One region of the Peribacillus sp. GL_122 genome, then DNA from elsewhere that is predicted to be linked to it. Evidence: riboswitches for the same ligand, from Rfam matches in the RefSeq annotation. Region 1 holds a riboswitch; the other holds the start of a gene.

What was found. A riboswitch is a leader RNA that binds a small molecule or an ion and turns the genes downstream of it on or off. The one in region 1 is predicted to bind ZMP and ZTP.
Region 2: it holds a riboswitch for ZMP and ZTP, as region 1 does, so the genes downstream of both, AC3ISB_RS22450 (phosphoglycerate dehydrogenase) here and aimA (glutamate/serine transporter AimA) in region 1, are expected to answer to the same signal.

Annotation. Positions count from the first base shown of each region.
Region 1 covers NZ_CM174415.1:3,462,471-3,465,900, forward strand. The annotation lists gene aimA (glutamate/serine transporter AimA) at 89-1,681, opposite strand; ZMP/ZTP riboswitch at 1,734-1,812, opposite strand; gene AC3ISB_RS16700 (DUF1697 domain-containing protein) at 3,069-3,430, opposite strand, start outside.
Region 2 covers NZ_CM174415.1:4,644,499-4,647,928, forward strand. The annotation lists gene AC3ISB_RS22440 (hypothetical protein) at 1-4, shown strand, start outside; gene AC3ISB_RS22445 (hypothetical protein) at 1-168, shown strand; gene AC3ISB_RS22450 (phosphoglycerate dehydrogenase) at 366-1,565, opposite strand; ZMP/ZTP riboswitch at 1,703-1,781, opposite strand; gene AC3ISB_RS22455 (ATP-dependent metallopeptidase FtsH/Yme1/Tma family protein) at 2,241-2,687, opposite strand; gene AC3ISB_RS22460 (GNAT family N-acetyltransferase) at 2,818-3,345, shown strand; gene AC3ISB_RS22465 (VOC family protein) at 3,412-3,430, opposite strand, start outside.

The DNA of each region.
Region 1 (3,430 bases):
ATAAAAAATTTTTTATAAACTAAAGAAAACATGGTAAAAAAATAACCATGTTTTCTTTTTACTCATTTTGCGGTGTCTACTATAAAAGTTATTTATTGATAAATTCTTTGTTAATTTTTTCAGCCTCAGCCATGTATTCTGTTTTAATCCCGCTCTTGACTCCCCACCAATAGAAACCAAGTGCTAAAAATGCGATGACCACCATATCCCAACCAAATGTAAGAATATTTTTTCCGCCGAACTTCTCACTTCCAATATAAGAAATGAAAATCATACAACCTAAGTAAAGAAGCATCCAAACACCTGATAAAAATTGTTTTTTGAATCCATTCCACTTATTTTTAGCTTGATAATAAAAGTAAATAGGTAGTCCAATGGCAATGATGAAAACGACTTCTCCTGTTAATGGCCAACGCGCCCAGTATAAAGTAAGCGATGCGAAAACAAATCCACAAGGTGCAATAATAGAAGCGCCTTTTAAGTGAAATGGACGATTAAAATGAGAAGCTGTACGTCTTAATGTTGTCAATGCAACTGGCCCCATGATGTACGAGATAAGTGTAGCAACTGAAATCACTTCAGCAAGTACGCCCCATCCGCGGAATAAAAATAAAAAGATAAAACATACGCCTAAGTTTAATAACATCGCTGGACGAGGAACACCATAAAGTGGATGTAATGTACCAAAGATATTCGGTAAGTACCCATTTTTCTGCATTCCATAAAGCATACGCGAAGTTGTAGCTGTGTAAGTAGCTCCTGTACCAGACGGTGATACAAACGCATCTACATACAATACAATCGCTAACCAGTTTAGACTAAGAGCAATTGCCAAATCAGCAAAAGGTGAATTGAAATTCAGATGACTCCATCCGTTCACGATCATAGACGGATCAACTGCACCGATAAACACAACTTGTAAAATAACGTATATAAAACCTGCAATTAGAATAGACCCAATAACAGCAATAGGTATAGACTTATTCGGCGACTTCGCTTCTCCTGCCATATTTACGGGACTTTGAAATCCATTAAACGCAAACACGATACCAGAAGTAGCTACTGCTGTTAAAACGCTTGCCCAACCATATGGTGCGATACCTTGAGAACTTGTAAAGTTTTCACCATGAAATCCAGCAAAAAATAAGGATCCTGCCATTACACCTGGAACAATTAATTTAAAAATAGTAATAAATGAATTTGCCTTAGCAAAAAGGTTAACTGTCCAATAGTTGACGAAGAAATAGAACAATAATAGTAAAGAAGCTATGAATAATCCTTTAGTCGTTAAGATATTGTTATCAACTAAAGAATGAGACCAACTGGCCCATTCCCAAGGCCACGTACTCATATATTGTACTGAAGCAATTGCCTCAACTGTAATAGTCGAAGCGATAGATATCCAGTTCGCCCACGCAGCTAAAAATCCAATAAAAGAGCCATGCGAATATTGAGGATACTTAACCATTCCTCCAGCTTCAGGAAACATTGCCCCAAGCTCTGCGTAAGATAATGCAATAAATAAAATTACAACCATACCGATAATCCAAGAAAAAATAGCTGCTGGTCCAGCAATCTGGGCAGCTTTCCACGCTCCGAACAACCAACCAGAGCCGATAATAGAACCAATACCTGTCATAGTTAAAGCAAAAGTCCCCATCTTTCTATGCATATTACTCATCTCTACCTACACCTCTTCCTAGGAAAATAAAAAACACTTGATCTATAAATCAAGTGTTTGCCCAGGCGCGCGGCTTATACTCTATATGCTCCCCCATGGTACTCCATGTTGCGCCAGTTACATATAGGAAAATAGTTTTTTTTATAGTATATAGGATTATTTTAAATTTCACAATACTTGAAAAATATTTATATTTTATAAATACCCCCATTGATTTTTCGTAATTCCCTATCAATATTCTTTTTAATTTGAAAAAATCAGGTGAATTAAAGTTCAAAAACAAACATTCGATTTTCAGAACACATGCTACATCAATATAATCATTTTCTCTTTAACATTATACTTAAAAATCTTTAAGAGCTTATATGCACAAAATAAACCGTTCATATTTTACAAATTATATCCCAACAACATTTACATAGGAGTAATGAACCAGATAGTTAAAATCTCATGATCCAACAGAGGAAATACTTGGAATACTCCATACCTTTATTGAGCATTTTTCTACAATAACTGTTCTTTTCTTCCTCAAAAAAAAGCCATGCACAAGTTGGGGGAAATATCTGAGGGATGAAGATCTCTCTTTATCTCACTTTGATTTGTCCACAATTTATGCACAACTTTAATTAGTGTCTAATATATTTAACTAATGTGAAACACACTCGGCATAGCTAGAGTGATGAACGTAGATTAAATTTCCTTAAACTAGATGATGTCCCTAAATCCTTATAATAAAATAACTCGTATCACTCATCTTTTTATTGAAATGGCACGAGGCTTCTTAACTGGAAATATCATCCTCGGATTTAACATCCAATGGTGTTCGTTTATCATTTTCAGCATGTAATAACTTGCTGCGACCAAGGCTAGGAAACGACCCCGAACCCGAATGAAGATCTACAATAGTCTTCTTGAATTCATTATTATATTTTACCTGTATTCTTACCTTCCAAGACGGACACATCCTCTCAAAAATCATTGTAAGGACTTAACTAAAATGTGTCCATGAAACTATGCTAACTCCAGATAGTGTACGAGTACACCATGCTTCTTAAACTACCCTGCCCCGTTAGTTCCGTAAAGAAAAAGCTGCCTTAAAGACAGCTCTGATCTAGAGCTAACGCACCCGTTAGTTCATTAAGAAAAGCGAACCTTATTAAAGAATCGCGCCCTATAGTTGAAGATCGATTAATTTAATTCAACTGGTGTTTATTGCAGAGCTTTCATAAAGTGTCTTATCAGCAAAAAAAAGGTTGGATATCTAAAAAAGTACCTAACCTTTTTTGTTACCATAACGAGTGTTATAGGCCCAGTGACAGGGTTCTGATAGTTATCCGTCAGATAGTTTCCAATTACTAGAAAATAATTCTTGCTAGTATCATGTAATTCACACCTCTGCAGCTTGCATAAGTTCGTATATTTTGCGAGTTGTATTTACATTTCTGATTGTTATTTGTTGGTATGGCTTTGAACCAACGAGTTTAGTCATACCGGATTTGGTAATATTTTTTTTTTCAACCGACCATAGAATGGCTCCAGGAACGTATTTCACCGTATCAATTTCTGGTTTGATGACCAGCTTATTGAGCACTGACTCATCATCAATTTCGTCCCATAAAAACAGCACATCGCTTCTCATCTGTTGGTCGTTCGTCCATGACTCTGGAAGGGAGTGTATGACTTTTTTAAAATCATCAAAACTACGGACTAAAACTTTGATTTGTAATCCGAAGTTTGTATGTATAGCCT
Region 2 (3,430 bases), 1.2 Mb from region 1:
ATGACTAAGCTCAGAATCCTTTTAACCATTCCAATTTTGCTATATGGAATTTACATATTTGTTGCCATTCAAAACGATAAGAATATTCCACTTTATTTGCATCTTCTATTCGCAATCTACTTGATGTTGTTTGTACATTATGAAGAAAAAACGGAGGTGAAACCATGACAGATTTTTATCTTGGAGAATTTCGATATAACCCTTGCCAGGCTGAGTTCGTTGTAGACCCTAGGTTCTCAACACGTGAGTCAGTGTAATATGATCACCACAATAAGTGGCTTTTTTTGTTCAAAAATCATTAATAAATCCTAAAAAAAGCCCCAACTCCTTAAAGGAATTGAGGCTTTCACCATTTATCATCTCAATTAGATAATACGAGTTGTAACGATGCCTTCGATTTGTTTGATTTTTTCTTCCAAGCCAGGAATGATATCGCCGTTTACTTCACCGTCAATGTCGATGATCGTATATGCATATTCCCCACGGCTTCTGTTAACCATGTCAGCGATGTTCAGATTAAAGCCAGATACAGCCAGTGTGATTTGCCCAACCATGTTCGGAACGTTTTCGTGGAAAGTTGCCACACGACGGTTTCCTGTATAAGGAAGAGAAGTGTTTGGGAAATTCACAGAGTTCTTGATGTTCCCTGTTTCTAAAAAGGTCTTCAACTGACGAGCTGCCATGATGGCACAGTTTTCCTCTGATTCTAGTGTAGAGGCACCAAGATGCGGAATCGGAACGACATTTTTCATTTTCAACACGTTTTCATTCGGGAAGTCAGTAATGAACTTGCCTACTTTTCCGCTTTCAAGTGCAGCTTGCATATCATCTTCATTCACTAGCTCGCCGCGTGAGAAATTCAAGATATGGACGCCCGGCTTCATGATGCTGAATGTTTCTTGGTTAAACATTCCTCTTGTGTCGTCAGTTAATGGAACGTGTACTGTAATATAATCAGATTCTGCAAACAATTCTTCAATCGTCATGGCGCGCTGTACATTGCGGGACAAGTTCCAAGCTGTATCAACAGAGATGAACGGGTCAAACCCAATGACATCCATGTCCAAATCCAGGGCATCATTCGCTACAAGTGCACCGATCGCACCTAAACCGATTACGCCAAGAGTTTTCCCCTTGATTTCTTTACCAACGAATTGTTTCTTTCCTGCTTCAACAAGCTTTGGAATTTGTTCTCCTTCGCCTTCAAGCGTCTTTGTCCAGGCCACACCTGCAAAAAGGTTACGAGATGAAGCCATTAATGACGTCAGCACCATTTCTTTTACAGCGTTTGCGTTAGCACCAGGTGTATTGAAAACGACAATTCCTTGCTCGGTGCATTTGTCGACCGGAATATTATTGACTCCAGCTCCTGCCCTTGCGATTGCTTTTAACTGATCGCCGAATTCCATAGTATGCATGTTAAAGCTGCGAAGAACGATCGCATCAGGGTTTTCACTGTCATTGTCGACCTTAAAATCGCCTTTATTGAATACATTCAGCCCGCTTTCGGCAATATTATTTAACGCTTTGATTGTTTTGACTTTTTCTAAAAGTAATGTGCTCATTTTGTTTGCTCCTCTTTTGACTATGATAGTTTTGAAATTTCAAAATACTGACAAGATTTTTAAGCCCATGAAAATCTGCATACTTTAAACCTTCACTATCTATTAATATACAGAAAGAGGCAAGGGATAAAATCCCTTACCTCTGCCCAGGCGAACGGCTACGACACTATGTGTTCCCTCACGGTTATCCGTGTTTCGCCAGTTGCACATAGTCTTTTTCATTTATTTTATTCTATCAAACTATTCAGCAATCTTCAATATCATTTTCTTTTTTTTTGCAGAAGCCACAACTCACCAGAAATATCGACGAATTCTATTGTTTTATCTCCGAAAATTGGAATATATCGACGAATTCTACAGGTTTATCTCCGAATTGAGAAATATATCGACGAATTCTATAGGTTTATCTCCGAATTGAGAAATATCGACGAATTCTACAGGTTTATCTCCGAAATGAGAAATATATCGACGAATTCTATAGGTTTATCTCCGAATTGAGAAATATCGACGAATTCTACAGGTTTATCTCCGAATTGAGAAATATATCGACGAATTCTACAGGTTTATCTCCGAAATGAGAAATATATCGACGAATTCTACAGGTTTATCTCCGAAATGAGAAATATATCGACGAATTCTACAGGTTTATCTCCGAAAAAATGGAGAGTTTCATTATTATCTAGGACGGTTCAATCTTTTTATTACAACTGTAAATAGTAAAATGACAAAAAACAGGATGAAAATAATTACGAACGGAATCGTCGTTGTAAAAAGGGTGACCCATCCGCTTGTCTCTGTGTCTTCTGGTATAAACTCAATTTTTTCTATATTATGTTCCTTTACGGCGTTATTCATTTTGTCTAGCGAAACTTCACTATCTGGTACAGACGCGATAAAGTATTGATCCTTTTCATACCCTACCAGCTGACCTCTTATTTCATAAACACTATTTTGTGGCTCCACCTTTAAAAATGTCACTTTCCCATCTTCTAAAGTTGTAAAAAATTCATCTTCAGTTAATTTCTCAGTCGGTTCTTTGTCATTATTAATAACCAGCACAATCCCCAAGGTAACCAAGAAGATTAATAAATAAAATACTTTACTACGGAAAATCCGCTTCATCTTATACCTTCTCCCACATTAAACAAACTATAGGCAATAGTATCATATATAGTTAATTATTAACAATTAAGCTATTATGATATTAGTAAAAAATAGGGAGTATAGCAAACTTCAAAAAGGAGGAATCAATATGCTAATAAGAGAGGCAACGGTGGCTGATGCGGAAGGGATAGCAATAGTCCATGTGGATTGCTGGAGAACCACTTATAAAGATATAATGCCGAGTGATTTTTTAGATAATCTGTCTTATGGGCAAAGGAAGGAATTATGGAAAAAGAATATATCCAATGATGAAAATTATGTTTATGTTGCTGAAAATAACGAGGGGAAAATAGTTGGATTCATAAGTGGCGGGAAAAGGGAAAATAATAAAGTTGAGGATTCGGGTGATTTAACTGCGATATATATCCTCGAAAATTTTCAAAGAATGGGGCTAGGTAAGAAACTCATCAAAGAATTATTTTTAAAATACGACGAACTGGGATTTAAGACAATTTTCGTTGAGGTGCTTGAAGATAATAAATCTCGATACTTCTATGAGGCATTTGGTGCTGAATTGCTTAAAACCGAAAAAATCAAAATGGCTGGCGCAGATTTGAATCTATTGGTTTATGAGTGGAAAGACATTAGCCCTGTATTGTTAATGAGCTTCAGATAAGATCACGTACTTAACTCTTCAAAAAAAGACACAGTCCTTCACGAAGGATTGTGTCTTGCATTTAATTTAATTTTGATTAAATCCG